DNA from 4 places in the Clostridioides sp. ES-W-0016-02 genome. Region 4 is predicted to be linked to each of the others. Evidence: riboswitches for the same ligand, from Rfam matches in the RefSeq annotation. Region 4 holds a riboswitch; each other region holds the start of a gene.
The links. Region 4 has a riboswitch for S-adenosylmethionine ahead of metK (methionine adenosyltransferase). Riboswitches for the same ligand answer to the same signal wherever they lie in the genome.
Positions count from the first base shown of each region.

Region 1: linked by a shared signal. The riboswitch ahead of IC758_RS09655 (O-acetylhomoserine aminocarboxypropyltransferase/cysteine synthase family protein) and the one ahead of metK (methionine adenosyltransferase) in region 4 are both predicted to bind S-adenosylmethionine.
Region 2: linked by a shared signal. The riboswitch ahead of IC758_RS08385 (MetQ/NlpA family ABC transporter substrate-binding protein) and the one ahead of metK (methionine adenosyltransferase) in region 4 are both predicted to bind S-adenosylmethionine.
Region 3: linked by a shared signal. The riboswitch ahead of IC758_RS07415 (methionine ABC transporter ATP-binding protein) and the one ahead of metK (methionine adenosyltransferase) in region 4 are both predicted to bind S-adenosylmethionine.

Region 1 covers NZ_CP061361.1:1,987,947-1,992,227, forward strand. Annotated here, with positions in the region: gene IC758_RS09650 (calcium-translocating P-type ATPase, PMCA-type) at 1-2,407, shown strand, start outside; SAM riboswitch class I at 2,461-2,563, shown strand; gene IC758_RS09655 (O-acetylhomoserine aminocarboxypropyltransferase/cysteine synthase family protein) at 2,673-3,938, shown strand; gene IC758_RS09660 (homoserine O-succinyltransferase) at 3,968-4,281, shown strand, end outside.
Region 2 covers NZ_CP061361.1:1,740,191-1,744,471, reverse strand. Annotated here, with positions in the region: gene IC758_RS08390 (lipoate--protein ligase) at 1-981, shown strand, start outside; SAM riboswitch class I at 1,072-1,179, shown strand; gene IC758_RS08385 (MetQ/NlpA family ABC transporter substrate-binding protein) at 1,293-2,090, shown strand; gene IC758_RS08380 (TerD family protein) at 2,193-2,792, shown strand; gene IC758_RS08375 (putative bifunctional diguanylate cyclase/phosphodiesterase) at 3,091-4,281, opposite strand, start outside.
Region 3 covers NZ_CP061361.1:1,531,115-1,535,395, reverse strand. Annotated here, with positions in the region: gene IC758_RS07425 (MetQ/NlpA family ABC transporter substrate-binding protein) at 1-323, opposite strand, end outside; gene IC758_RS07420 (methionine ABC transporter permease) at 361-1,017, opposite strand; gene IC758_RS07415 (methionine ABC transporter ATP-binding protein) at 1,010-1,975, opposite strand; SAM riboswitch class I at 2,094-2,200, opposite strand; gene IC758_RS07410 (TetR/AcrR family transcriptional regulator) at 2,859-3,425, shown strand; gene IC758_RS07405 (alpha/beta fold hydrolase) at 3,441-4,247, shown strand; gene IC758_RS21205 (cysteine-rich KTR domain-containing protein) at 4,274-4,281, shown strand, end outside.
Region 4 covers NZ_CP061361.1:179,698-183,978, forward strand. Annotated here, with positions in the region: gene IC758_RS01215 (rod shape-determining protein) at 1-919, shown strand, start outside; gene fabZ (3-hydroxyacyl-ACP dehydratase FabZ) at 935-1,363, shown strand; gene yyaC (spore protease YyaC) at 1,508-2,017, opposite strand; SAM riboswitch class I at 2,206-2,309, shown strand; gene metK (methionine adenosyltransferase) at 2,446-3,639, shown strand; gene IC758_RS01235 (hypothetical protein) at 3,974-4,281, shown strand, end outside.

The DNA of each region.
Region 1 (4,281 bases), 1.8 Mb from region 4:
AGCTTTTGTAATTCTAATAATTGTAACAGTAAATGCAGTTATTGGTATTGTTCAAGAAAAAAAAGCAGAATCATCATTGGAAGCACTAAAAAATATGAATTCACCTACAGCACGTGTTATACGTGATGGTGAAGAAAATGTTATTCAAGCAAGTAATCTTGTAATAGGAGATATTGTTTTTTTAGAAGATGGAGCGATGATTCCAGCAGACATTCGTTTAATAGATACATCTAGTTTAAAAATTCAAGAAGCTTCTTTAACAGGAGAGTCTGTCCCATCAGAAAAAGATTCAGATGGCATTTTACCTGAAGAATGTGTATTAGGAGACCGTAGTAATATGGCCTATACGTCTTCAATTGTCACATATGGTAGAGGTGTAGGTGTTGTAGTTGCAACTGGGATGGACACAGAAGTAGGTAATATAGCACATCTTTTAGATTCACAAAATGATTTTGATACTCCTATAAAACGTAAACTTAATACTGTTGGAAAAACATTAAGTGTTATAGGTATTATTGTATGCGTTATTATATTTGCAATAGGTGCATTTTATCAGAGACCTCTCTTACCAATGTTTATGATTGCAATTTCACTTGCTATATCAATCATTCCAGAGGGATTACCTGCAACAGCAACCATTGTAATGGCTCTAGGTGTGCAACGTATGGCTAAAAGAAACGCTTTGATTAGAAAGTTGCCAGCAGTTGAAACATTAGGAGGAGCTACAGTAATATGTTGTGATAAAACTGGTACATTAACCTTAAATAAAATGACTGTTACACATATTGCTGTAAATGGCGATTTTGAATCTGGAAAAGTAACATCAATAGATACTGCGTCTGAGAAACATCCACTAGTATATAAAGAGCTTGTTTATGCTGGTGCACTTTGTAACGATGCATGTATAAATCCAGATAAAAAAGATGAAATATTAGGTGATCCAACAGAAGGTTCATTGATTTTTATGGCTAATAAATTTGGAATAGATCAAGAAGCTCTTGAAGAGAAATATCCACGTGTATTTGAGCAACCTTTTGATTCTGACAGAAAATGTATGACAACTGTTCATGATATAGATGGAAAAATCACAGCATATACTAAAGGTGCAGTGGATGAACTTCTCCATTTATGTACCAAAATATTAACATCAAAAGGTGAAAGAAACATTACAGAGATGGACAAAAAAAACATACACGAATTATGTCTTACTATGTCTAAAGATGCATTACGTGTACTTGGTTTTGCTAAGCGTGAAATTCTATCGATACCAAAGGAAGATAGTGAAAACATAGAATATGATTTGACATTTATTGGTATAGTTGGTATGATTGACCCACCAAGAACCGAGGTAACTGATGCAGTAAAAACTTGTAAAGAAGCGGGCATAAGAACCATAATGATAACAGGTGACCATAAAGTCACTGCCACAACAATAGCTCATGAACTTGGAATTTGGAATGAAGGAAATACTGTTATATCTGGTGATGAACTTGATAATTTAAGTGATGATGAACTTGATAAAGCTGTTAAAAATGTGACAGTATTTGCTCGTGTATCACCATTTGATAAACTTAGAATTATACAGTCTCTAAAAAGAATTGGAGAAGTACCAGCAATGACTGGAGATGGGGTAAATGACTCCCCTGCATTAAAGTCTGCTGATATTGGTATAGCTATGGGTATAAGTGGTACAGATGTGGCAAAAGATTCTTCAGATATGATTTTAATGGATGATAGTTTTACCACAATTGCATATGCAATAAAAGAAGGTAGACGTGTATATAGAAATATACAAAAGGTTATACAATTCTTGCTTGTTGGAAATATAGCAGAGATACTTACACTATTTGTTGCAATATTGTTAAACTGGGATACTCCACTTCTTGCTGTGCATATTCTATGGGTAAACCTTGCAACAGCAACTCTTCCAGCTCTTGCTCTTGGAGTTGACCCACCAAGTAGAAATATAATGAAGCATCAGCCTGTTAAATCAGAAAGTTTGTTTGAAAAAAACCTTGTACAAAGAGTTATTACTCAGGGGATATTTGTAGCAATAATGACCATTTTAGCATATAAAATTGGTCTTAATATAGGAAACCATACTGTAGGTCAAACAATGGCATTCTGTGTATTAGCATTTTCACAAATGTTGCGTGCATTTAGCCAGCGTTCAAATACAGATTCTATGTTTACTAGAAATAGTGCTAAAAACCCATTTCTTTTAATCTCATTTTTAACTTCTGCTTTGCTTATGGCAGTTATATTATTTGTCCCTAATTTTAGAGATGCATTTAATTTAACTGTTTTAAATAGCTCACAGTGGCTTGTAACAGTGATTTTAGCTATAATGTCTGTAGTGCAAGTAGAGGTTGGAAAATTTCTTAAAAGAAAATTATATGAAAAATAGTTGACAAAATTAGGAAAAAAATATAAGATATAAAACATAGAAAAATTAAATAAATCTTATCCAGAGAGGTGGAGGGACTGGCCCTATGAAACCCGGCAACCAGTATATTTATATACATTGGTGCTAAATCCTGCGGCGAAAGCTGAGAGATGAGTATAATTAAGCTTATACAGAGCCTGAGTTATATACTCAGGCTTTATTTATTTTAAATCTCATCTGACAAATAGTTTAATTTTCTTAATTAAAATCTAAGGGGGATACAAAAATGTATAACAAAGAAACAATATGTGTGCAAGGAAATTATAAGCCAGGAAATGGAGAACCAAGAGTTTTACCTTTATATCAAAGTACAACTTTTAAATATAGTAGTATAGACCAACTTGCTGACTTATTTGATTTAAAAGCTGATGGTCATATGTATTCCAGAATAAGTAATCCTACAGTTCAAGCTTTTGAAGAAAAGATAAGTTTGTTAGAGGGAGGAGTATCATCTGTTGCTGTATCATCAGGTCAATCTGCAAATATGTTAGCAGTTTTAAATATATGTAAATCTGGAGATAGTATACTTTGTTCTTCAAAAGTATATGGAGGAACATTTAATTTATTAGGGCCTAGTCTTAAAAAATTTGGAATAGATTTAATATCATTTGATTTAGATGCAAGCGAAGATGAAATAGTAGAACTTGCAAATGAAAATACTAAAGTTGTATTTGCAGAAACACTTGCAAATCCAACTCTTGAAGTTATAGATTTTGAAAAAATAGCAAATGTAGCTAAAAGAATTAATGTTCCATTTATAGTTGATAACTCATTAGCATCACCAATACTTTGTAATCCGCTAAAATATGGAGCAAACATAGTCACTCATTCTACTACAAAATACTTAGATGGCCATGCTTCAAGTGTTGGTGGAATTATAGTAGATGGTGGAAATTTTAACTGGGACAATGGGAAATTTCCAGAATTAGTTGAGCCAGACCCAACATATCATGGAATAAGTTATACTGAGAAGTTTGGCAATGCTGCATATGCTACTAAAACAAGAGTTCAATTACTTAGAGACTATGGAAATTGCCTGAGTCCATTTAACGCATATCTTACTAATTTAAATATTGAAACACTACATCTTAGAATGGAGAGACATAGTGAAAATGCACTTAAGATAGCTGAGTTTTTAGAAAAACATAAAAATGTAGATTGGATTAACTATCCAGGGCTTGAAAATAATAAGTATTATGGAAATGCCAAGAAATATCTATCAAAAGGATGTAGTGGAGTTTTATCATTTGGAGTAAAAGGAGGACTTGAAAATGCTAAAAAATTTGTGGAAAAACTACAAATAGCAGCATTAGTAACTCATGTATCAGATGTAAGAACTTGTGTTATACATCCAGCTTCAACTACTCACAGACAATTAACAGAAGAACAATTAATTGCGTCTGGAGTATTACCTTCCCTAATAAGATTATCTGTTGGAATAGAAAATGTAGAGGATTTAATAGCTGATTTAAATCAAGCTTTAAATTTCTAATAGTATAAGAGAAAGAGAAGTGAAAAGATATGGCTTTAATACTACCAAAGGGACTACCTGTTATTAATAAATTATTAGATGAAGGAATAGATGTAATTTGTAAAGAAGACTTTAATAAAGATTTAGAATACAAAGAAAATATAGATACTAAAATAGCTATATTAAATCTAATGCCAATAAAAATAGATACAGAGCTAGATTTACTTAGAAGAATAGACAAGACAGGTTTTAATGTATCTGTAGAATTTATTAAAATCTCAACAAGAGAGAGTAAAAGAAGTTGTAATGAATATGTTAAGAATTTTTATAAAACATTTGATGAAGCAAAAAAAGAATCTTTTGA
Region 2 (4,281 bases), 1.6 Mb from region 4:
TTAATTTACAATGAAAAAACAAACCCTTATTTTAATTTAGCAATGGAAGAATATCTACTTAAAAACTTTGACGAAGATTTATTTATTTTATGGAGAAATGAACCTTCTATAATCGTTGGAAAAAATCAAAATACACTTTCTGAAATAAACTTAGAATATATAAAAGAACATTCAATACCAGTTGTTAGAAGACAATCTGGTGGAGGAGCTGTATTTCATGATTTAGGAAATATAAACTTTACATTTATAGCTTGTAATAATAATAGCTTTAGTGATTTCAGAAGATTCACTCAACCAATAATAGACTTGCTTAAAACCTTAGATGTCAATGCTGAGTTTTCTGGAAGAAATGACCTTCTTATAGAAGGTAAAAAATTCTCTGGAAATGCTCAACATAACTATAAAAATAAAGTGATGCATCATGGGACACTTTTATTTTCATCTGAAATAAATGACCTTTCAAATGCACTAAAAGTAAAACCCATAAAGTTTGAAGGTAAAGGCATAAAATCTGTAAAGTCTCGTGTAACCAATATAAGCGAACATTTACAGTCTGATATGGATATACTTGAGTTTAAAGATGCTATAATGAATTATCTTTCTTCAACAAATACTGGTAATACAAATTACTCTCTAAGTAAATATGACATAGAAGAAATAGAAAAACTTACTAAATCAAAATATGAAACTTGGGATTGGAATTTTGGTAATTCACCAAAATACTCTCTTTCAAATGAATTAAAATATGCTGGTGGAAATGTAGAATTTAATTTAAATGTTGATAAAGGTATAATAACTAGTATAAAGTTTTTTGGAGATTTCTTTGGGAAGTGTGATGTATCTTTTGTAGAAGATAAACTTATTGGTACAAAGCATGAGGAGAATTCATTGAGAGCTATTTTAGATGATATTGAAATAAATGACTATTTCTTGGGTGCTGATACTAATATTTTAGTTTCTGGAATTTTGGGTGTTAAATAGAAATAACAAAAACTTTAAAATATTTATAAAATTATGTTTACAGATACAAAAAATCATGCTAATATGTATAACATAATTAAAAATTAATACTTCTTATCCAGAGTGGTGAAGGGACTGGCCCTGTGAAACCCAGCAACCAGTATATTTTTTAATATACATTGGTGCTAAATCCTGCAGTATTGTACTGAAAGATGAGTTTAAATTAGCTTTTAAAGCCTGAGTTTACACTCAGGCTTATTTTATTTTCACGATGTGATAAAAAGAGGGTATTTTATTTTTAACTAATCAATTATATTCAGGAGGGAATTTTTATGAAATTCAAAAAATTATTAAGCTTGTTATTATGTCTAGTATTTACTTTATCTGTAGTTGGATGTTCAAAATCTAAAGACGATAAAAAAATTGTTGTTGGTGCTACTTTAGTTCCAGGTGGAGAGTTGTTAGAGGAACTAAAACCACTGATTGAAGAAAAAGGTTATACTTTAGAAGTTAAGAACTTTGACGATTACATACTTCCAAATGAAGCTTTAAATAATGGCGAAATTGATGCAAATCTATTTCAACATGAACCTTATCTAAAAGAAGCTGTTAAAGCTAAAGGTTATAAAATAATGGCAGGAACTAAACTATATGTATGCCCAGCGATACTTTACTCTTACAAAATAAAATCTGTTGATGAATTTAAAAAGGGAGATACAATTGCAATAAGCAACAATCCATCTTCTTGTTCTAAAGACCTTAGATATCTTGAAAGTATAGGACTTTTAACTTTACCTAAAGAAAATAATTTAGTTAGTCCTAAAGATATAATTGAAAATCCAAAGGGCATACAATTCAAAGAATTAGATATTGCTCAAATACCATCTTCTCTTCCAGATGTAACTGCTGCATTTATAGACACTACTTACGCAGTACCTGCTGGTCTTGATGCTAAGAAAAATGGAATCTACACAGCACCGGTAAATGATGAATATGCTAATCTTTTAGCATTTAGAAGTGAAGATAAAGATAGTGAAAAAATTAAAGTTCTACAAGAAGTTCTTACATCAGATAAAGCAAGAAACTTAATTGAAGAAAAATACAAAGGAATTGTAATTCCTGTTTTTTAGTAGAATTAGTATAATTTTAATATTATTATTGTAATCTTGTTGAATATTGACTTGTTAAGTGCTACCATTTAAGTAAATCTATGTTTGTGGAGGAAGATTACTATGGCTATAGAATTGAAAAAAGGACAAAAAATAAATCTTACAAAAAAAGAAAATACCGATTTAGGTGAGATTTTAGTTAATCTAAATTGGAATCAAAAAGTACAAAAAAAGGGCTTTTTTGGAGCTCTAAGAAATAGTAATATAGATTTAGATTTAGGTTGCTTGTTTGAAATGAAAAATGGTGTAAAAGGTGCTGTTCAAGCGTTAGGCAATTCCTTTGGCAATTTAGAACATCCTCCTTTTGCTCAACTAGATGGAGATGACCGAACAGGAAGCAATACACAAGGCGAAAATATAAGAATCAATGGTAACAAGATAAAAGAAATAAAAAGAATATTGATTTATGCTTTTATTTATGAAGGTGTGGCTAATTGGTCAGAAGCTGACGGAGTTGTAACTATTAAACAAAAACAAGATTCTGATTTAGTGGTTAAGCTTGATGAGCATAAAAATGGCTATAATATGTGTTCAATAGCATTAATAGAAAATGTAAATGATGAAACATTTAGTGTTGAAAAAGTAGTTAAATACTTTAAAGGACATAGAGAAATGGATAATGAATTTAACTGGGGCTTAAAATGGGTTGCAGGGAAAAAATAACAATGTTTAAGAGACTATAAGTAAATCTACTTATAGTCTTTATTTATGTATTCACTATCAACACTATCAATAAGTTCATCTTCTCTAAAACATAACTTTATATTATTTACACCTCACATAAAACCTTATAAGAATTTATAGTTTTCATGTAATTATTTAAATAAAATTGTATATTATGTATTGATGTTATTCTCAATATTTGTATCACTGTACATTTTAAATATTTAACAAAATTAATAAAGCACTTATATTATAAGCACTTTATTAGATTAGTATATATTAAAATATACTTTAACTATTATAAACTATAAACAGTTTCTTCATCTAATATTTTTTCAAAGTCTAATATTGGCATTGGTTTATAAAAGACAAACCCTTGAACCAAATCACACCCAATCTCTTTAAGAAACTCAACCTGTTCTTTATATTCAATACCTTCAGCAACAGTTATAATATTTAACTCTTTTATCATATGTATAATATTTTTTATTACTATCTTCTCTTTTTCTTTATTTAAACTTTCTTTAAAAAACATTGAGTCAAGCTTTAAAACATCAAATGGTAAATCCTTCAAAACACTTAGAGACGAGTATCCTTTTCCAAAATCATCCAAAGAACAAGTAAAGCCACTTTCATGTAGGTCATGTACAATTTCTAAAAGATGCTCTTGATTTTCAAAAGCAACACTTTCTGTAAATTCAATTTCTATAGTATTTTTAGGTATATTATATTTATTTTGTATACGCGAATAAGTTTCTACAAACTTAGCATTATAAAATTGAATCTTAGAAACATTAACTGAGATGGGAACAACTTGTTCATTTTCATCTAATCTCTTTCTAATCCATCTGCATACCTCTTCAAATACATATTGGTCTACTAAGCTAATAAAAAATTCCTTTTCTAATATTGGAATAAATATCGCTGGAGATATCACACATTTGTCTGGTGTCATCCAACGTACTAAAGCTTCTGCACAATCTATTTTTTGATTATGTAAATTAACTTTAGGTTGAAAATAAACAACAAATTCTCTTCTATCGAGTGCTTCATGTATTCTACTCTTAATGGTATTTTCTTCAATCATTTTTTTGCGAATATTTTCATTATAGAAAGCATACTTAGTACCAGGTTTATTCTTGACAGTCTTTTGTGCAAAATTTGCACGATTTATCAAGTCATCTATATTTAATTTTTCATTCACATCTTCAATACAACAAATTCCACTGACAATAGTAATACTATATTTATTTTTAATTTCATCTGTAATGTTAATCAACTTATCATCTACAATTTGTTGTCTTCTTAGTAAAGCTTCCTTATCTACATAACATCTTAATGCAACAAATCTATCTGCAATCTCTCTTGCAAATGTTTCATATTTTCCAATATCATCCATCATGAAATTAGAATAGCGTTTTAATATCATGTCCCCATAATCGTATCCAAATATATCATTGATATACTTAAAATTTTCAAAATCGATATA
Region 3 (4,281 bases), 1.4 Mb from region 4:
TCTATATGAACTTTAGATGTATAAGTAAGTTTATATTCCTTTTCCTTCACAGTCTCCTCTAAAAATGGAATATGTTGAAAGAAGTTAGCATCCAAAGAACCTTCATCTAAAGCTGTATTTGGAAGCACATAATCATCAAATATCTTTACTTCTAAATCATATCCTTTTTCTTTTAATAAAGGTTTTGCAACTTCCAATATTTTTGCATGTGGATTTGATGATGCCCCTACTAATATTTTTTTATCCTCTTTGTTTGAACATCCTACTGCTGATATTGCTATTGCTGACACTAATGCTACTGATAATAATTTTTTTAATTTCATTTTTTACTCCCCCTTTAAAAATGTTTTATTGATTAAATTATTTTAGTTTCTTATAAGCTAGATTTCCTAAACCTTGTATTATTTGAACTAGTATTACAAGTGCTATTACTGTATAAACCATTACTGCTGTGTCAAATCTTTGGTATCCGTAAATAAGAGCTATATTACCTAGTCCACCAGCTCCTACTGCACCTGCCATAGCTGTATAGCCAAGTATAGAAATTACTGATAATGTAATTCCAGATACTATTGAAGGCATTGCTTCTTTTATCATAACTTTAAATACTATTTGTTTTTTTGTAGCTCCAAAAGATTTGGCAGCCTCTATTAGTCCCTTATCAACTTCGTTTAATGAACTTTCTATAATCCTAGCGATAAATGGTGCTGCACCAATAGTTATTGGTACTATTGCAGCAGTTTCTCCTATACTTGTTCCAACAATTAATCTTGTTATTGGAATCATTGCAACTATAAGTATCATAAATGGGAAACTTCTAAATATGTTTACTATAAATCCTAGTGCACTATTAATCGTACTATTTGGTTTTAATCCATCTGGTTTTGTCACTACTAATATAATTGCTAGTATAAATCCTAATATTGTTGCCACTACAGTTGGTACTATGACCATATATAAAGTTTGTAGTAATGCATTTGGAAATAGTGTTGTTAAAAAATCAATTAGACTATTCATTTATCATTTCCTCCCATCTTATGTCCTTATCTGTAAGATACTGTTTTACTTTATCTCCACTTTTATCTGAAACATTTATAATAAGTGAACCTAAAATATCTTCTTTAAATTGTTCTAATTTCCCAAATATTATAGATACATCTATGTTTAACTCTCTTGCCATTGTTGTAATAATAGCTTCATTAGAAATGTCTTTAGGGAATAGTATTTTTATATTTGTTCCTTTTGGTAAAATTATACTTTCTTCACCTATTAATTTTCTAAGTCCTTTAGTATTTCTCAAGAAAATTTCTTCTGTATCTCCTATTTCTAATACCTCTCCATTTTCCATTATTGCCACTCTTCCACAAATTTGTTTTATAACTTCCATTTGGTGAGTTACAACTATTATTGTTATTCCTAGGTTTTTGTTTATATCTTCAAGTAATGAAAGAATTGATTTTGTAGTATTTGGGTCTAGTGCTGAAGTTGCTTCATCACAAAGAAGTACTTGTGGGTTTAGTGCTAAAGCCCTAGCAATTGCAACTCTCTGTTTTTGACCACCACTTAAGTTTCTTGGTTTATCATTTTTCTTTTCAGATATACCAACCACTTCTAGTAACTCTAAAACTCTTTTTTTTATTTCTGCCTTTGTATATCCAAAGCACTCTAAAGGTAATGCTACATTATCAAACACTGTTTTTCTTTCAAGTAATGAAAAGTGTTGAAAAATCATACCTAGCTCTTTTCTTAAATCCCTCATTTGCTTTTCATTTAATGACTTTACTTCCTTATTAGATACAAGCACACTACCTTCTTGATATTCTTCTAGCCCATTTATACATCTAAGTAGTGTTGATTTTCCAGCACCACTATGACCTATTATTCCAAAAATTTCTCCAGATTCTATCTCAATACTTACATCTTTAAGTACTTGAGTCTTTCCATAATACTTATTAACATTTTTTATGCTAATCATAAAATTTCCTCCCCACATATTCTGCTCAATTTGTATGTTTATTTTTATTTATGTATTTTAAATTTGTATCTAACAAAATAAAAGCCTGAGTATAAACTCAGGCTTAGAAAGCTATTTATACTCATCTATCAACTATATTAGTTGCAGGATTTAGCACCAATGTATATAAAATATACTGGTTGCCGGGTTTCAAAGGGCCAGTCCCTCCACCACTCTTGATAAGACGTTATTTAATTTGATTCGATTATCATTTCTTGCTATGTTATATATAATATATTTATTAATAATATTTGTCAATAAATTTATTTGAAATTTTTATTTTTTATTATTCTGAATTGAAAACAAAGTTCATAAAACCTCATATCAGTTTAGAAAATGGATATCAAGATACTACTCTTTCAATTATTTTGACAAAACTGATACTTGTTCTATCTAATTTCTATTTGGATGTGGATTTCTTCGAGTAGAATGTTAGTGATTTTCCAGCAAAAGTAGAAGCATATAAAGAACTTATTTGCAAAGAACTTGGAGTAAAAAATAAAAACGAACTATTTTAAAATGCGAATTAAATATTTGTGAAAATATTAATCATCTGAACTGGAGTTATTGGAACTTTAAATACAGTCTCGTTGGCAGGCAAAAACCAAATACGTCACTATGTAAGAAAAGATTGTAATAAAGCATTATAATATCTCCACTTGTAACATTTTTTTGAAAAACTCATTGACAAGTAAGTGACTAATAAGTATACTAAATATCAGTGACCACATGGTCACTAATATTGTACAACGGAAATGACCAGTCGGTCATTACATAAGGAGATATCATGCCTACAAAATTATTTTTTGAGCTTAATGAAGACAAACAAAGGAATATTATTAGTGTGGGAATATCTGAATTTGCAACATATGGTTATACAAATAGTTCCACCAATAGAATAGTTAAAAGCTCTGGTATTAGTAAAGGTAGCTTGTTTAAATATTTTTCTACTAAAGAAGAATTGTATTTTTTCATACTTGATATCGTCACAGCAGACTTTATTGAAAGTTTAGAAAAAAAGACAATCGCCATTTCACCAGAGTTATTCCAACGAATAATTGAATATTCTGCTTTAGAATTTTCTTGGTATATTCAAAATCCTGAAAAAGCAAAATTGTTAATAGGTGCATTTACAAGAAGTGATACTGAGATTTACCAAAAGACCATAGAACGATATAGTATTAAGGAATTTGATGTATATGACAATCTAGTTAAAGATATTGATTTGAGTAATTTTCGTTGGCATAAGCAGAAAACTATCGACATTTTGAAGTGGTTTCTAAAAGGTTTTAACGATTCTTTTTTAGTAAGTACTCAAATAGATAACTATTCATTCGAACACATACAAAATGAATATGTAAAAAGTCTAACAGAATATCTGGAAATATTAAAAATGGGGCTTTTAAAATAAAAGGAGGATACAGTTATGTTTTGGAAGGCAAAAGGTGGATGCGTCAGCATTGACGATACAGATATGGACTATATCTCTTTTGGAAATGGTAGTGATATTTTAATCATGCTTCCTGGACTAGGCGATGGATTAACCACAGTCAAAAGAATGGCTATTACAATGGCTATCGCATATCGCATGTACGCCAAAGACTATAAAGTATATGTTTTTAGCAGAAAAAACCATTTAAAAGAAGGTTATTCTACACGAGATATGGCTAAAGACCAAGCGAAAGCCATGAAAATACTTGGTATCACTAAAGCTAAAGTTTTAGGTATTTCTCAAGGTGGAATGATAGCACAATACCTTGCTATTGATTATCCCGATTTAATTGAGAAACTCGTACTAGCAGTTACGCTATCAAAGCAGAATAAAAACATACAAGAAGTTGTTGGGAATTGGATTACATTGGCAGAGCAAGAAAAATATAAGTATCTAATGATTGACATATCAGAAAATTCTTATTCAGAGAATTATCTAAAAAAATATCGTTTTCTTTACCCCTTGCTTGGGAAAATCGGTAAACCTAAAGATTTTAGACGGTTTCTCATACAAGCATCCTCTTGTATTCAGCATGATGCATATATGGAGTTGAATAATATTATATGTCCCACTTTGATAATTGGGGGCGATAACGATAAGATAGTTGGTGTAACTTCTTCTGTTGAATTAACTGATAAAATTAAGGACAGCGAATTATTTATATATAAAGGTCTTGGACATGCTGCGTATGAGGAAGCAAAAGATTTTAATAATCGTGTTCTAAATTATTTATCGAAATAAAGTAAAGCATTATAAAAATAGAGTAGATACGCTA
Region 4 (4,281 bases):
AGACAACAGAACAGATTCTGTTTTAGCTGTAGGAGAAGAGGCTAAAAAAATGATAGGAAGAACACCAGGAAATATAGTTGCAATAAGACCTTTAAGAGATGGTGTAATTTCAGATTATGATGTAACTGAGAAGATGTTAAAATCTTTTATAGATAAGATAGTTGATAAAAAGGGATTTGGAAGATTTTTCATGCCTAGAATTATGGTATGTGTGCCAACAGGTGTTACAGAAGTAGAAAAGAGAGCAGTAGAGGATGCTACTAGACAAGCTGGGGCTAGAGAAGTGTATATCATAGAAGAGCCAATAGCAGCAGCTATAGGAGCTGGTGTAGACATATCACAACCTAATGGTAATATGATTATAGATATTGGTGGAGGAACTGTAGATATAGCCGTAATATCACTAGGGGGAGCAGTTGTAAGTGAATCTATAAAAGTTGGCGGAGACCGATTTGATGATGCTATAGTTAAGTACATGAAAAAACAACATAATCTTCTTATTGGAGAAAGAACCGCAGAAAAAATTAAGTTTGAAATTGGTTCTGCATTTAAGAGAGAAGAAGAAAAGTATATGAAAATAACAGGAAGAAATCTGATTACAGGTCTTCCTAGTTCTATAACTATAAACTCAGCAGAAATGTTAGAAGCCCTTAGAGAATGTGTTGAACAAATAGTTGTTGCAACTCATGCTGTTTTAGAAAAAACACCACCTGAATTAGCAGCAGACATAGGTGATGTTGGTATAATAATGACTGGCGGAGGCTCATTATTATATGGATTAGATAAGATAATAGAACAGAGAACAGGAATAACTGTTACAATAGCAGATGAACCACTATCTTGTGTTGCGAAAGGAACAGGGATTGCTTTGGGCTCAATAGATTTACTTGAAACAGGTGGGTCTTTCAAAAGAAAATAATTAGGAGAGTTTAAAATGTTAAATATAGATGAAATAAAAGAACTAATACCACATAGATATCCATTTTTATTAGTGGACAAGATTACAGAGTTAGAAGTTGGAAAAAGAGCTGTTGGTATAAAAAATGTAACAGTTAATGAACCATTTTTTCAAGGTCATTTTCCAAATTACCCATTGATGCCAGGAGTGCTGATAGTAGAAGCTCTAGCACAAGTGTGTGGAGTAGCAATGATGTCTTTGGAAGAAAATAAAGGGAAATTAGGTGTATTTGCTGGTATTGATAAAGTTAGAATCAAGAGAGAAGTAAGACCAGGAGATACATTGACTATGGAAGTTGAAATGACAACGCTTAGAAGAAATATAGCAAAAGCAGATGCTAAAGCTTATGTTGGTGAAGAACTTGTCTGTAAAGGTGAGTTAATGTTTGCTCTAGTAGAAAAATAAAATTTTTAAAAATGAAAAGCATTAAAACAGAAGAATAAATATCAAAATAAAAAGGTAGATAATTTGGAGTATTTATTAAATTAAATACTCTATAGTATCTACCTTTTTAATACAAAAAATTTTATCAGTTACCTTATATAAGATTTAAGTAGATACCAATAGTGCTAAGGCTATTGTTTCAGCTAAGTCTAGTATAAAGCTAAGACGTATATTATTAAATGAAAGTCTGTTATTTTCATCAATTTTATCTACAATCCCTACTATAGAATAATTTCCTATTTGAGGTAGTTTTTTTCCCACACCTTTTCCGGGCAGGATAGGTCCTTCTCTAATCTGTATATTGCCTATGTTACTCTGTGACCCCAAGCAAGCATCTATAGCCAAGAAGTTACCTTGCATATGTGTATTTTTTATAGTATCTAAAGACTCATATATATTTAAGGCGTGAATAGGGTTATCTAGTGTACCGTAAACGGGGTATTTAAATTTACTGTTTTTAAGTATTGTTCCAACTAAAGGGCCTAAAGTATCACCTATAGCCCTGTCTGTTCCTATGCAAACAACAATCGTATTTTCATTAATTATGGTTTTGAGAACTGAACTTAGCATCTGTATAACATCATCATCGCTGTAATTTACTTTAGCTAAATACAATAGGAACACCCCCTTCAAAAAAATATATGAATAAAAAACACTAAAAAGACCTAACTTTAAATTTCAGATAGAGATAATATTTTATTTGTCTCACAAAAAAAGTAATGGCAAAAATATGGCTAAAAATCTTGACAAAATTTTAAAAAAATAGTAAGCTAATAAAGTAAAATAAAACTTAAATCTTGATTACCTTATCAAGAGCGGCTGAGGGATAGGCCCTGTGAAGCCCAGCAACCACCCAAATGGGAAAAGGTGCTAATTCCTACAAGACAAAAGTCTTGAAAGATGAGGTCAGTTAATTAGTATGCGATTACGATTATTAACCTCTTCTTATAAGGAGAGGTTTTTTATTTTGAGTAAAATTTCTAAGAATTGAAGATAAGGTAAAACCTATAATAAAAATTAAGAATGAATAAGGAGGAACAAAAATGGCAAGACATTTATTTACGTCAGAATCAGTTACAGAAGGACATCCTGATAAGATATGTGACCAAATATCAGATTCAATATTAGATGCATTGTTAGAAAAAGACCCACAATCTAGAGTAGCTTGTGAAACTACAGTAACAACAGGCTTAGTTTTAGTAGCTGGAGAAATAAGTACATCTGCTTATGTAGATATACCTAAATTAGTAAGAGAAACAGTAAAAGAAATTGGATATACAAGAGCAAAATATGGATTTGACTGTGACACTTGTGCAGTTATAACTTCTATAGATGAACAATCTGGAGATATAGCTATGGGAGTTGATGAAGGTCTAGAAAGTAAGACTGGAGAAGAAATAGAACAAGAAATAGAAAAAGTAGGAGCTGGAGACCAAGGTATAATGTTTGGATTTGCATGTAATGAAACTCCAGAATTAATGCCACTTCCAATATCATTAGCTCATAAATTATCAAGAAGACTTACAGAAGTTAGAAAGACAGGTTTAGTTGATTATTTAAGACCAGATGGAAAAACTCAAGTTACTGTTGAATATGAAGGAAATAAAGCTGTAAGAGTACATACAGTTCTTATATCAGCTCAGCATTGTGAAACAGTATCAAATGATAAGATAAGACAAGATTTAATTGAGCATGTTATAAAATCAGTTATACCAGCTGAATTACTTGATGAAGATACTAAAATTTATATAAACCCAACAGGCAGATTCGTTATAGGAGGACCTCAAGGGGATACAGGTCTTACAGGAAGAAAAATAATAATAGACACTTATGGTGGATATTCTAGACATGGTGGAGGAGCTTTTTCAGGAAAAGACCCTACAAAAGTTGATAGATCTGCTGCTTATGCTGCTAGATATGTTGCTAAAAATATTGTTGCGGCTGGACTTGCAGATAAATGTGAGATAGAACTTGCATATGCTATAGGTATAGCTAGACCATTATCTATATTTATAGATACTTTTGGGACAGGTAAAGTTTCAGAAGAGAAGCTTGTTGAACTAGTAAACAAACACTTTGATTTAAGACCAGGAGCAATAATAAGAGATTTAGATTTAAGAAAGCCTCTTTACAAAAAGGTTGCTGCTTATGGTCACTTTGGTAGAACGGATATAGATTTACCATGGGAAAGAACTGATAAAGTAGAACAATTAAGAAAAGATGCATTAGGTGAATAATGCTTAGATAAGAAGCTGCTAGAATGTAATTTTAAAATTACGTTTTAGCAGTTTTTTATTTTATGATTAAATATATTTAATAAATACTAATTTTCAATCATATAATAAATAAACATTATTTAGTGAGATTAATATATTTCATTATATAATATTGCATTAAATTAATACATAGTAGAAGGAATATGTTAAAAACTGGTTAAGATTTCGTTAAGTAATGTTAAATAATTCAAAAAATATTGAAAAGCATCAATAATACAACTAATATAGTCTTAATAAACTTACATTAAATTTTACTTATTAAAAAATTTATTTTATTTAGGAGGGAGTAGTGTGTATGTCGGATAAAATAAACATCAAAATGGTTATAAGTTTTGCTGGAGCATATGTAGCGACTGTAATAGGTTCTGGATTTGCAACTGGTCAAGAGATAGTACAATTCTTTACGTTTTATGGGTATGCTGGAATTATAGGAGGAATAATATCTATGGTATTATTCTCATGGTTTGGAGCAGAAGTTATAGAAAAAGGGAGAGAATTAAAGCTTAAAGAACCAATAAAGATTTATCAGGTATATTGTGGAAAATATCTTGGTACATTTTTTGAGTGGTTTGGACCATTGTTTTTGTTTGGTACATTAGTAAT